2 regions of the Mycobacterium sp. IS-1556 genome follow, and region 2 is predicted to be linked to the other one. Evidence: predicted binding sites of a transcription regulator. Region 2 holds the regulator's gene; the other holds the start of a gene.
The links. Region 2 encodes LexA, which represses DNA repair genes until DNA is damaged. Its sites were predicted from a motif close to CGAACANNTGTTCG; they were not measured.
Positions count from the first base shown of each region.

Region 1: the regulator LexA is predicted to act here: its motif matches at 4,169-4,182, upstream of cofD (2-phospho-L-lactate transferase).

Region 1 is NZ_LQIM01000041.1:108,047-115,058, forward strand. It holds gene manB (mannose-1-phosphate guanylyltransferase) at 1-1,028, shown strand, start outside; gene AU187_RS23345 (NUDIX hydrolase) at 1,030-1,569, opposite strand; gene AU187_RS23350 (coenzyme F420-0:L-glutamate ligase) at 1,566-2,912, opposite strand; gene cofD (2-phospho-L-lactate transferase) at 2,909-3,928, opposite strand; gene AU187_RS23360 (WhiB family transcriptional regulator) at 4,388-4,648, shown strand; gene AU187_RS23365 (metallopeptidase family protein) at 4,658-5,080, opposite strand; gene AU187_RS23370 (DUF3499 domain-containing protein) at 5,237-5,656, shown strand; gene AU187_RS23375 (phosphomannomutase/phosphoglucomutase) at 5,721-7,012, shown strand, end outside.
Region 2 is NZ_LQIM01000012.1:321,249-328,260, forward strand. It holds gene sthA (Si-specific NAD(P)(+) transhydrogenase) at 1-642, shown strand, start outside; gene AU187_RS10925 (proteasome assembly chaperone family protein) at 829-1,827, shown strand; gene AU187_RS10930 (alpha/beta fold hydrolase) at 1,893-2,915, shown strand; gene AU187_RS10935 (PhzF family phenazine biosynthesis protein) at 2,974-3,660, shown strand; gene nrdR (transcriptional regulator NrdR) at 3,680-4,150, opposite strand; gene AU187_RS10945 (LysM peptidoglycan-binding domain-containing protein) at 4,310-4,762, opposite strand; gene lexA (transcriptional repressor LexA) at 4,982-5,674, shown strand; gene AU187_RS10955 (LGFP repeat-containing protein) at 5,671-7,012, opposite strand, start outside.

The sequences.
Region 1 (7,012 bases), on a different contig from region 2:
CCCGCCTGCGGCCGTTGACCCTGTCGGCGCCCAAGCCGATGCTGCCGACGGCCGGATTGCCGTTCTTGACGCATCTGTTGTCGCGCATCGCCGACACGGGCATCGAACACGTGGTGCTGGGCACGTCGTACAAGGCCGGGGTGTTCGAGGCGGAGTTCGGCGACGGGTCCAAATTCGGTCTGCAGATCGACTACGTCGTCGAGACCGAACCGCTGGGCACCGGTGGCGGCATCGCGAATGTGGCTCCGATGCTGCGCCACGACACCGCGCTGGTCTTCAACGGCGACGTGTTGTCGGGAGCCGACCTGCGCGCTCTGCTCGATTACCACGACAGCAACGGCGCCGACCTGACGCTGCACCTGGTGCGCGTCGGCGATCCACGGGCGTTCGGTTGTGTGCCGACCGATTCCGACGGCATGGTCACCGCGTTCCTGGAGAAGACGCAGGACCCGCCGACCGACCAGATCAACGCGGGCTGCTACGTGTTCAAGCGCGAAGTCATCGAGCGCATCCCCACGGGCCGGGCGCTGTCGGTGGAACGCGAGGTGTTCCCGGGGCTACTGTCCGACGGGCTTCGGGTGTGCGGCTACGTCGACGCCACGTACTGGCGCGACATGGGCACCCCGGAGGACTTCGTGCGGGGATCGGCCGATCTGGTCCGCGGCATCGCGCCGTCGCCGGCGCTAGGCGGACACCGCGGCGAAAAACTGGTGCACGACGGCGCCAGCGTCGCACCGGGTGCGCTGTTGATCGGCGGCACCGTGGTCGGCCGCGGCGCCGAAATCGCCGGCGGCGCAAGGCTGGACGGCGCGGTCATCTTCGACGGCGCGCGCGTGGGAGCGGGTGCGGTGATCGAACGCTCGATCGTCGGCTTCGGCGCGCGCATCGGTCCGCGCGCACTGATCCGCGACGGGGTGATCGGCGACGGCGCCGACATCGGCGCGCGCTGCGAACTGCTGCGCGGTGCACGCGTCTGGCCGGGGGTCACGATTCCCGACGGCGGCGTCCGCTTCTCGACCGACGTCTGAGTCACCGGGAGCGTGTAGCCGCCGCCGCCAGTTGGGTGAGGCCGAAGTCGCAGTCCTGGGGTAACGCGTCCAACGGCCACCAACGCAAATCCAACGACTCGTCGCTCGCGACGATCTCGGCGCCCGCGGGAGCGTGCACGATGAATTGCATGTCGAGGTGGCGGGTGGGCACGCCCAGCGAACAGACGACCGGATGAACATGCAACGCCGCCAGGGTCGGGTCGATCGTGAGCCCGTCGATGCCGGACTCCTCGGTGGCCTCCCTCAACGCAGCCGCGACGATGTCGGGGTCGGTGGCCTCGCAGTGCCCGCCCAGCTGCAGCCACCGCCCGAACCGCGGGTGCAGCGTGAGAAGAGCATGCGTGCCGGTGTGGTCGACTACCAGCGCCGACCCGGTGACGTGTCCGGGCACGCACTCACGCAGACATCCATCGGGCCTGGCCGCCAGAAACGCCAGCACCGCATGCCGCAGCGTGTCCTGAGCGGGATCGGGTGCCCGCCAACGGCAAAGCGCCTCGACCGCCGACGCGTGCAGGCTCACTTGCGCACCAGCAGACCGTCGGTCCGCACCGGCGCCCGCGGGCCCGACGGCGCGCCGTCGTCCGCATAGCCGATCGCGATTGCGCCCAACGGTTCCCAGTCATCGGGCAGCCCGAGCTCGTCGCGGACCACATGCGGGGCGAATATCGTCGAGCCGATCCAGCAGCTGCCGACACCGCGCACGGCCAACGCCACCAGCAGCGCCTGCACCGCCGCGCCGACCGCGACGGTGAACATCGTGTGCTCGGCGGCGGTACGGTCGGCGTCGGGATAGCTGTGCGCACCGTCGGGAACCAGGAAAGGGATGACGACTTCCGGTGCGTCGTAAAGTATTCGGCCACGGTCGACGCGGCGTTCGACGGCCTCGGCGGAGCGGCCATCGGCCGACAGATCGGCGCGCCACTTGTCTTTCATCCGATCGAGTAGCGCCAGCCGTCTGTCCCGGTCCTGCAACCACACGAACCGCACCGGCCGCGTGTGGTGCGGTGCCGGCGCGGTGAGGGCCTCCGCGACAGCGGCTTCCACGAGCTCATGGGCTACGGGCTCAGCGGAGAACCGGCGCACCGACCGGCGCAGCAGCTGGGCCTGACTCCTGCCCAGCGCGATGGCTTCCTCGGTGCCCAGCCAGAACAAGTCCTCCTCGCCCGCCCGGACCAGCTTGCGCGCCGTCGAACCGTCGTCTGCCAGTGGCAGCCCGCGCAGCACCGCCACAGGGATGTCGGTCAGCTTGCCCTTCACCAGATCCGCTGCCGCAGCGATCTCGTCGGCGACCGCGATCTCGGTGACGATCAGCTCGTTGCCGTGCCGGTCGAGCGATCCCTCATACCCGTGCAGCACGGTCAGGCCGGCGGCCCCGATGGCCACGTCGATCTGCCCGTTGCGCCATGCCCGGCCCATGGTGTCGGTGACGACCACGCCGACGGTCACACCGAGGCGCTCACCCAGAGCGGTTCGCAGCGCGGCCGCGCTGGCGTCGGGATCGGTTGGCAACAGCGCAAGTTCGGCGGAGTCGACGTTGGATCCGTCGACTCCTGCGGCGGCCTGAACCAATCCGATCTTGTTCTCGGTGATCAGTGTGCGGCCTTTGCGGGCCAGCACGCGAACCGCCTCGGAGTCGATGAGCTTGCGGCGCAGGGCATCGCGCTCTTCCGGATCGGCGGGGGCGTCGACGATGCGTCCCTCGCACTTCGACAGCACCTTGCTGGTCACCACCACGACGTCGTCGTCGCGCAGCCACGGTGCAGCATCGGCGATCGCCGCGGCGAGGTCGTCACCGGGCCGGAACTCCGGCAACCCGGGCACCGGGAGAAGTTCGACGGCAGCGGCCGTTCCGTGCTCGGTCACGGTTTCACGCCCGCTAAATCCAGTCCGGCGCGCACCATTTCGCCGGTCGCCGCGGGGTCGGACATCAACAGCGGCACGGAGCGGACCTCGACACCGTCTATCTCGGCGTGGTCGTCCTCGTGCACCAGCCAGCCGTCGAGGATCCCGACGCCGGAGCGCGCGCCGTAGTGCCGGCCGACGGCCTCCGAGGTGCTCGGCACGCCGATCACCGACAGACATTCGTCCGCCATGCCGCGCAACGGCTTTCCGCCGATGATGGGGGAGTAGCCGATGACCGGTGCCGGTGTCGACCGCAGCGCGCCGCGGACACCCGGCACGGCGAGGATCGCGCCGATGCTCACCACCGGGTTGGACGGCGCGATCATGACGACATCGGCGGATTCGATCGCCTCGGTGACGCCGGGCCCCGCCGTGGCTTTATCGGCGCCGACGAAAGCGAAGCTGTGCGTGGGCACCTGCGCGCGGTAGCGCACCCACCACTCCTGGAAGTGGATGGCGCGTTTCTCGCCGGCGTGCTCACCGGGTCCCGGATCGGTGATGACGACGTGGGTTTCACTGCGGTCGTCGCTGGCGGGCAGCAGCGTCGCGCCCGGCGACCATCTCTTGCACAGCGCCTCGGTCACCTGCGACAGCGGGTAGCCGGCGCGCAGCATCTGGCTGCGCACGAGGTGAGTCGCGAGATCCCGGTCGCCGAGCCCGAACCAGTCCGGTTGTACGCCGTAAGCCGCGAGTTCCTCTTTGGCATGCCAGGTTTCGTTGCGATGTCCCCATCCGCGGTCCGGGTCTATGCCGCCGCCGAGCGTGTACATGCACGTGTCGAGGTCGGGGCAGATGCGCACCCCGAACATCCATGCGTCGTCACCGACGTTGACCACAGCCGTCAGTTCATGCACTGTAGAATCATCAGTCACAGCAGCATCTTTCGTGACAGCGAATTGCCCGAGCCCCAGCATGTGCTGCACGCCGAGTAGGAAGCGTGCGCCACCGACGCCGCCGACGAGTACCGTGACCTTCACATCGACCGAGCGTAGGCCGTCCAAGCGAATTCGGTTCGCCCAGGAGTGCCTCAATCCTCGGGGGGCCCGTGGGATTCGCGGAATGTGACAGACACGCCGTGGTAACGACTCGCCGCATTTCGATCACGGAATGGTATGAATTCCTGTTCTAACGCTTGACCGGGGCAGCTCACGCGTGTGTAATCACACCAGTGTCATTTCCCGGTAGGCCATCCGGTTCCGGTGCCGCAGACCGAGATTCGATCACTTGTTCGAATTGAATGGGTCCCACGTTCCGGTGGGGCGCTTATAGGGGATCAGCGAAACCAGGTGAGGAGGCCGAAGATGTCTTTTGAGTACGGCGATTTCGATCGTCTGATTCGGTTTGACAACCGATTCCTCGGCTCAGTAGACAGCGCCCCGCACGCCAATTCCGGATCGGCACCTGTTGAGACGCCCCGGCGTCCCCAGCTAAGTCTGGTGCCCGATCCGATCGACGTTGCGCCGGCGCTTACACCCGAAGACGATCTGTGGCAGGAGCGCGCGCTGTGCGCTCAGACCGACCCCGAGGCATTCTTCCCCGAGAAGGGTGGCTCGACGCGCGAAGCCAAGCGAATCTGCCAGGGCTGCGAGGTGCGCGACGCGTGCCTGGAGTACGCGCTGGCGCACGACGAGCGCTTCGGCATCTGGGGCGGCCTGTCCGAACGCGAGCGTCGTCGGCTCAAGCGCGGAATCATCTGACCGCAGCGGTCAATCGTCGTCGATCGTCGGGTCGATGACCGAAGGCTCGACGCCCAGATACGTGGCGACCTGAGCCACCAGAATCTCATGCAGCAGCTCTTCGAGTTCGACAACATCCTTGGCGCGCCGCTCGATCGGCTTGCGGAACAACACAATCCGCGCCCTTGTGGCGTTACCCCGAACATCGACACCAGCCGGGATCAGCCGGGCCAGCGCAATCGGCCCGTCGGCGATCACCTCCGGCGGCCACTGCACACTGTCGGGATCTTTCGGCGCGATCCGCGGAATCTCGTCGACCGCCACATCCAGCGCCGTCAGCCGGTCCTGCCAACGCCGTTCGATCGGCTCGTAAGCCTCGAGCACCGCCATGTCGAACCGCTCGGCGCGACTGCGCCAACCCGGCACCGTGGGAGGAAGCAACGGTCCGCGCATGTCGCGGCCCCGGCGCGAGCGCAGATATTGCCGCTTGACCACCGCCTCGGTGCTCCTCTCGTGCGGGTGAACAAGATCGTAACGGTTCGAGATCGGCCGTCGGCGGGCTGCGCGTGTCCGGCGACGTGCGGCGTGCGGCCACGATAGCCTTCCGCTGTGAACGTTCCCCGTCGCTGCTGCCGGCCCGGGTGCCCGCATTATGCGGTCGCGACGCTGACATTCGTCTACGCGGACTCCACCGCGGTGGTCGGGCCGCTGGCCACGGTGGCCGAACCGCACTCGTGGGACCTGTGCGTGGTGCATGCCGGTCGGGTCACCGCGCCGCGCGGCTGGGAACTGGTTCGGCACGCGGGTCCACTGCCGTCTCATCCCGACGAGGACGACCTCGTCGCGCTCGCGGACGCGGTCCGCGAGGGCCGCGACCTCGCTCCGCCGGTCAACGGGGTGGCGACCGGCTTCTCCGATCCGGTCACCGGCGCGCACGGCGGCTCCCTGATGGCACCGCCGGCCAGGCGTCCGGAGTCCAACGGCCGTCGCCGGGGCCATCTGCGGGTGTTGCCCGACCCCACTGACTAGTTCACGTGTACGCCTTCACGGACGGTTAGGCTGGCGCCAGCAGTACCACGTCACAAGGAGTTCTATGTCACGGCCCGCCGCGGCTGTTCATCGCGTCATCAAGGCCTATGACGTGCGTGGCCTGGTCGGATCCGAACTCGATGAGCGGTTCGTCGCCGACGTCGGCGGTGCCTTCGCCCGCCTCATGCGCGACGGCGCGTCGCAGGTGGTGATCGGTTACGATATGCGGGCGAGTTCGCCGGCGCTGGCAGCGGCCTTCGCCGACGGCGTGACTGGGCAGGGCCTCGACGTGGTGCGGATCGGACTCGCCTCGACCGACCAGCTGTACTTCGCCTCGGGTCTGCTGGACTGCCCCGGCGCGATGTTCACCGCCAGCCACAACCCGGCCGCCTACAACGGCATCAAGCTCTGCCGTGCCGGCGCGAAACCGGTGGGCAAGGACACCGGCTTGTCGAGCATCGCCGAAGAGGTCATCGCCGGTGTCCCCGGCTACGACGGTGCGCACGGCAGCATCAGCGACCGCGACGTATTGGGCGAATACGGCGAGTTTCTGCGCTCGCTGGTGAGCCTGGCGGAGTTGCGACCGCTGAAGGTCGCCGTCGACGCGGGCAACGGGATGGCCGGCCACACCGCCCCCGCGGTGCTGGGCCCGATCCCCGGGATCACGTTGTCGCCGCTGTACTTCGAGCTCGACGGCACCTTCCCGAACCACGAGGCCAACCCACTGGACCCCGCCAACCTGGCCGATCTGCAGGAGTACGTCGTCCAATCCGGCGCCGACATCGGGCTGGCCTTCGACGGCGACGCCGACCGGTGTTTCGTCGTCGACGAGAAGGGGCATCCGGTGTCGCCGTCGGCGGTGACCGCGCTGGTGGCCGCACGGGAACTCGGTAGGGAGATCGGCGCCACGGTGATTCACAATCTGATCACCTCGCGGGCAGTGCCCGAGCTGGTGACCGAGCGGGGCGGTACGCCCGTGCGCAGCCGTGTCGGGCACTCCTATATCAAGGCGCTGATGGCCGACACCGGTGCGATCTTCGGCGGCGAGCATTCGGCGCACTACTACTTCCGCGACTTCTGGGGCGCCGACTCCGGCATGCTGGCCGCGCTGCACGTGTTGGCCGCGCTGGGCGAGCAGGACCGCCCGTTATCGGATTTCATGGCCGACTACCAGCGCTACGAGGCATCCGGGGAAATCAACTTCACGGTCACCGATGCCGAGCGATGTGTGGACGACGTGCTCAAGGCGTTCGGCTCCCGGATCCACTCGATCGACCACCTCGACGGGGTCACGGTCGACCTGGGTGAGGGGATTTGGTTCAACCTGCGCATGTCGAATACAGAACCGCTGCTGCG
Region 2 (7,012 bases):
GGCAAGCAGATCCCCGCCGAGACCGTGATGTACTCGGCAGGCAGGCAGGGCCAGACCGAACACCTCGACCTGGCCAACGCGGGCCTGGAAACCGACGCGCGCGGCCGCATCGACGTCGACAGCAACTACCAGACAAAGGTCGACCACGTCTATGCCGTCGGCGACGTGATCGGCTTTCCGGCGTTGGCCGCCACCTCGATGGACCAGGGCAGGCTCGCGGCCTACCACGCGTTCGGCGAGCCCGCCAAGGGCATGACCGATCTGCAGCCGATCGGCATCTATTCGATTCCGGAGGTGTCCTATGTCGGCGCCACCGAGGTCGAGTTGACCCGCAACGCGATCCCGTACGAAGTCGGGGTGTCGCGCTACCGGGAGTTGGCCAGGGGCCAGATCGCCGGTGACTCCTACGGCATGCTCAAGCTGCTGGTCTCGACCGACGACCTGAAGCTGCTCGGCGTGCACATCTTCGGCACCAGCGCCACCGAGATGGTGCACATCGGTCAGGCCGTCATGGGCTGCGGGGGCACCGTCGAGTACCTTGTCGACGCTGTGTTCAACTACCCCACCTTCTCCGAGGCCTACAAAGTCGCCGCGCTGGACGTGATGAACAAGCTGCGGGCGCTCAACCAGTTCCGCACCTAGCCGCGCGACGATCAAGCGGCGAGGGACGAGCCGCGTTGAGGAGTGCGGCCATCGGATACACCGGCAAACAATTCGCTGGATCGGGCGTGGGATGACCGGCAACGGGAACGCAACGTGCGCGAGACTAGTTGTCACAGGTACGGAGGCACTCACTGTCTTGGCACCACCGCGAGGAGGCGAGGTTCGATGGCTGACCGCCCAGAACACCCTGGTAACCCCGACCAGCACTACCAGCCGGAACAATCCGGCATGTATGAGCTGGAGTTCCCCGCACCCCAACTGTCCTCGACGGATGGCCGCGGCCCGGTGCTCATCCATGCCCTGGAGGGGTTCTCCGACGCCGGACACGCCATCCGGTTGGCCGCCCAGCACCTCAAAGACAGGCTCGACACCGAGCTGGTGGCGTCGTTCGCGATCGACGAGCTGCTGGATTACCGATCCCGACGTCCGTTGATGACCTTCAAGACCGACCACTTCACGCACTACGAGGACCCCGAACTCAACCTGTACGCGATGCGCGACAGCGTCGGCACCCCCTTCCTGCTTCTCGCCGGGCTGGAACCCGACCTGCGCTGGGAGCGGTTCATCACCGCCGTTCGGCTACTGGCCGAACGGCTCGACGTCCGCCGGGTCGTCGGACTGGGCACCATCCCGATGGCCGTGCCGCACACCCGACCCATCACCATGACCGCGCACTCCAGCGACAAGGAGCTCATCGCCGACCACCAGCCGTGGGTGGGAGAAGTACAGGTCCCCGCCAGCGTGTCGAATCTGCTCGAGTTCCGGATGTCGCAGCACGGACACGAAGCCGTCGGGTTCACCGTGCACGTACCGCACTACCTCGCGCAGACCGACTACCCCGCCGCGGCAGAGGCGTTGCTCGCCGAGGTGGCCAGGAACGCTTCGCTGGAGATCCCACTGGAGGCACTGGTGGCGGCGGGTGCCGAAGTGCTGGCCAAGATCAACGAGCAGGTCGAACAGAGCCCCGAGGTCGCGCAGGTGGTGGCCGCCCTCGAGCGCCAGTACGACGCCTTCGTCGCCGCCCAGGAGAACCGGTCGCTGCTGGCCAGCGACGAGGACCTGCCCAGCGGCGAAGAACTCGGCGCGGAGTTCGAACGGTTCCTCGCCCAGCAGGCCGAGAAGAAGTCCAGGGATCCGTTCCAGGACGGCGACGACGCCGGTTGACCACGTCGCTCGACAATCAGCGTCAATAATTAGCGCGTCTCGCGAACGCCAGCTAAGTTGGCGCAATGGCCGCGCGAAAGCCGAACCTCCGCCCGGTACGGGAACTGACGCCGATCCTGCAGTACCGCACCATCCACGGCTATCGCCGGGCGTACCGCGTGGCGGGTTCGGGCCCCGCGATCCTGCTGATCCACGGCATCGGCGACAACTCCACCACCTGGAATGCGGTGCAGGCGAAGCTCGCCCAGCGGTTCACCGTCATCGCGCCCGACCTTCTGGGCCACGGAAAATCCGACAAACCGCGCGCGGATTACTCGGTCGCCGCCTACGCCAACGGGATGCGCGACCTGATGAGCGTCCTGGACATCGACCGGGTCACGGTAATCGGTCATTCCCTCGGTGGCGGGGTGGCCATGCAGTTCGCCTACCAGTTCCCGCAACTGGTCGACCGGCTCATCCTGGTCGGAGCGGGCGGGGTCACCAGGGACGTCAACATCGCGCTGCGCTTTGCTTCGCTGCCGATGGGCAGTGAGGCACTGGCGCTGCTACGACTGCCGCTGGTGCTGCCGACACTGCAGGTGGTGGGCCGCGTCGCCGGCGGGGTGTTCGGATCCACCGGCCTGGGCCGCGACCTGCCCCAGGTGTTGCGCATTCTCAATGACCTGCCCGAACCGACTGCGTCTTCGGCGTTCGCCCGCACACTGCGTGCCGTCGTGGACTGGCGCGGTCAGGTCGTGACCATGCTGGACCGCTGCTACCTGACGCAATCGGTTCCGGTGCAATTGATCTGGGGCAGCGGTGACGCCGTGATCCCGGTAAGTCACGCCCGGATGGCACACGCCGCGATGCCCGGTTCGCGGTTGGAAATCTTCGAGGGTTCCGGCCATTTCCCGTTCCACGACGACCCTGACCGTTTTGTCGAGGTGGTGGAGAAGTTCATCGACGGCACCGAACCAGCGGTCTACGACCAGGAGTACCTACGCGGGCTGTTACGGGCGGGCGTCGACCAGGGCACGATCTCCGGCTCGGTCGACACCCGGGTCGCGGTGCTCGACGCGATCGGCGCCGACGAGCGCAGCGCCACCTGACCGCCGGACCGACCGCGGCCTCGCCGCTGCGATGCCACTAAGAAGTAGCATCGGCCCCATGGCTATCGACGTGAGCGTGCTGCGCGTCTTCACCGACCCTGACGGCAACTACGGAAACCCGCTCGGCGTCATCGACGCCAGCGTCGTCGACCCGGACGCCCGCCAACGGATAGCGACCCAATTGGGTTACAGCGAAACGGTATTCATCGATTTGCCGACAGCCGGCACCAGCACGGCGCACGCCCACATCCACACGCCGGCCGTCGAACTGCCGTTCGCGGGACATCCCACCGTCGGCGCGGCCTGGTGGCTTCGCGAACGAGGCACGCCAATTCACACGCTGAGGGTTCACGCCGGCATTGTGCAGGTGTCCTACACCGACGACCTCACCTCGGTCAGGGCGCGAGCGGAGTGGGCGCCGGAATTCGCCGTCCACGACGTCGCCTCCGTCGACGACCTCCTCGCTGCCGACCCGGCCGATTACCCGGACGACGTCAACCACTACCTGTGGACGTGGGTCGACCGGGAACAGGGGATGGTGCGGGCGCGGATGTTCGCCACCGACCTCGGCGTGCCCGAGGACGAGGCCACCGGCTCCGCCGCCGTCCGGATCACCGACTATCTGAGCCGCGACCTCACGATCGTGCAAGGGAAGGGTTCGCACATCCACACCGAGTGGAGCCCCGATGGCTGGGTGCGCGTCGCGGGCCGCGTCGTCAGCGACGGCGTCAAGCAGATCGATTGAGTTTCGCCCCTGCGGCTGCTCAGCTGGCGGTCGGCTGCGGTGAATCGCGATGCGCGCGCAGCGCCTCGATTTCGCGCTCGAAGTCTTCCGCCGAGGTGAACCCCCGGTACACCGAGGCGAAGCGCAGGTACGCCACTTCGTCGAGGTCACGCAGCGGGCCCAGGATGGCCAGGCCCACGTCGTGGCTCGGCACCTCGGGCGAACCGGCGGCGCGCACAGTGTCCTCGACCTGCTGCGCCAGCAGGTTCAGCGCATCGTCGTCGACCTGGCGGCCCTGGCACGCTCGACGTACGCCCTTGACCACCTTCTCGCGGCTGAACGGCTCGGTGACACCGCTGCGTTTGACGACCGCCAACACCGCGGTCTCCACCGTGGTGAACCGTCTTCCGCATTCGGGGCAGGAGCGCCGCCGCCGGATCGCCTGACCTTCGTCGGTTTCACGCGAGTCGACCACTCGTGAATCGGGGTGACGGCAGAACGGACAATGCATCACCGCTCCTTCGCCGCGCCAACAAACGACCAACTCGAACCTCTCCGAGCGTACCTGCGGCACGCTCCTGAAACCCGTGACCGGGGTGATCGGCACGTAGGCCGACGATCTGTCGGTGAACACGATTGCGCGCCAGGCGTTCCACGAGCCGGCCGGCGATCAGCCGACCGGGGCGATGAGCGTCTGCCCCGCATCCAGCGCAGCCGAGTCGAGCTGGTTGAGCTCGCGAATCCGGTCCGCCACCTGACCCACCGGGGCGTCGGGCGCCACCCGCTGCGCCACCTGGTGCAGGCTCTCGCCGCTCTGCACCTGGACCACTGCGAGCCGATCGGGAACGGCTTCCGCGCCGGCGCCGACCACCCCGCCGAACTGTGCCACCAGGCCGAGCCAAACCGTGATCCCGGCGGCCACCAGCGCCAGGAGCACCGTGGTGCCCGGGGTGATGGGCCGCCGGCGGTGCGAGGCGCGCGACATCAGCACGCCGGTACCGCGGTACCGGACCGATGCTCCGCGGGGCCTGCCGGGCCGCGGGCCCCGCCGGGCGTCGGTGGGCCTGATACGGGGCCTGACCACCGGCGGGCCCTGAAATTCCCTGGTGTCGAGAGTCGTCATCGTGATGCCTTCCGGTCCGCTGCTTTCGCTCCTGTGTTCGAACATACTCGCTCATGCGTTCGAGCGATAGAACATGTGATCGAACTGTTGCCAACGATAAAACAGGCCACCGACAAAAAATTTGGGTCCGCTTTCGGGGGGCTCAAGTGGGCTCAAATGGTCCGACACACCTCGAACACATGTTTGATTAATCGCGTGCCGCGGGTTACATTCGGCGTCATGGATTCCAGCAGCGGTACTTCGGACGGCGCCGGCGGGGGGCGGGCACTCGATGGCCTAACCGAACGCCAGCGCACCATTCTCGACGTGATCCGGACATCGGTCACCACACGCGGCTATCCCCCGAGCATCAGGGAGATCGGCAACGCAGTCGGGCTGACTTCGACGTCGTCGGTGGCGCATCAACTGCGCACCCTGGAACGGAAGGGTTACCTGCGGCGTGACCCCAACCGACCGCGCGCCGTCGACGTGCGTGCTGCCGACGAGGCAGTGACCGCCATCGTCGCCACCGAGGTCGCGGGCTCCGACGCGCTACCGGAGCCGACGTTCGTGCCTGTGCTCGGACGGATTGCCGCCGGCGGGCCGATCCTCGCCGAAGAGGCTGTCGAGGACGTCTTTCCGCTGCCGCGCGAGCTGGTGGGTGAGGGCTCGCTCTTCCTACTCAAAGTCGTCGGCGACTCGATGGTCGACGCGGCGATCTGCGACGGCGATTGGGTGGTCGTGCGTCAGCAGAACGTCGCAGACAACGGCGACATCGTGGCCGCGATGATCGACGGCGAGGCCACCGTGAAGACGTTCAAGCGCACCCGCGGCCAAGTGTGGCTGATGCCGCACAACCCGGCCTTCGATCCGATCCCGGGTAACGACGCCGCGGTTCTCGGCAAGGTCGTCACCGTCATCCGGAAGATCTAGTCGGCTTTGACGAACCCGTTCGTGCGCGCGAATTCCTCGCTGGAGAACCAAATCTCGGCGCGCACCTCGTCGTAGTCGGCGGTGCCCGGCAGCCAGTACCGGCCGGACTGGGTGTCGGCCTTGATCGGGTATCCCTGCGGCGCCTCATCGGAACCGCCGACCGGTAGGCGGAATGCGGGACTCGGCACTTCCGGTTCGTCGACGATGATCTTGGCGTGACGGCCGGTGTCGGTCAGTGGATCCCGTTGGAAGCGTTCGGGTTCGGACTCAGGTTCGACTGGTTCGGCGAACGTATCGTGTCCGGCGGAAGGCTCGTCATCGATCGGTCCGTCGATCGGTTCGCCGGTCGTATCGCGCTCGACGACCGTCGGCGGTATCAGCGTCGGGGCTGTATCGACGTTGTCGGGATTCTCCTCCGGCTCGCCAGCGCCCTCGCCGAGACCCTCGCCAAGGCCATCGTCGACGCCCTCGGCGGCGTGGCCCGGCGCTGCCGCCTCGTCGCCGCGTTGCGGCGCCCCCCAGGGGTCGAAGGACGAGCCGGCAGACTCCCCCGATGGTGCGAGCGCCCCAAGCCCCTCGCTGGCATACCGGTCGCCGAACATCGCCGCGGAGTAGTCGCCGCCGCTGGATGCCTGCTCCCCGGCGCCCGCCGTGCTGTAGACCGGCTCGCCGTCGGCGCCGTACCGGCCGTAGTCCTCGTCGAAGCCGGGATGATCGTCGGCGCCGTGGCGGCGGTTACGCATGGCCGCGAACGCCACCAGGGCGAGGAGCACGAGCACCGGCACGATCGCCAGCAGCCACCACCAACTCCACTCGAACCAGCCGTTGTCGCCGGCGGAGTCCGAGGCCTGCGGCGCGCCCGGTGTTTCGGGGGTCTGCTGGGCGGGCACCTCGAGGCCGGCCAACCCGGCCGCCAGATTGGCCGGCTCGGTGCTGAACTCGCCGGTCGACCGGTCCCAGGAGATCACCCCGCCGCTGAACCGCTGGGTGACGACGTCGCCCTTCTCGGTCTGGTCGGCCACCGGTGCGCCGAGCTTGCCCTCGGCGCCGTCGAGCTTGTCCCAGGCTGCGCTCATCGCGCCGCGCACCAGGACCGCGCCATGATCCGGCGTCCAGAAGATCACCGGCTTGTCTTCGGCGGCGAACCTCGCCACGCGACTTGCGGTGGGCAGTCCTCCGTCGGCCTCGCTGGACACCGGGAACCCGAGCTCCCCCTCGGGCCCACCGAGGCTTTCGTACTTGGCGAGAACCTGACCGGTGACCACCCTCGCGCCGGTGGCCGGACTGTAGAAGATCTTGCCGCCGGCGAAGTTCTGCCCGAGGCCGTCCTCGCCGATC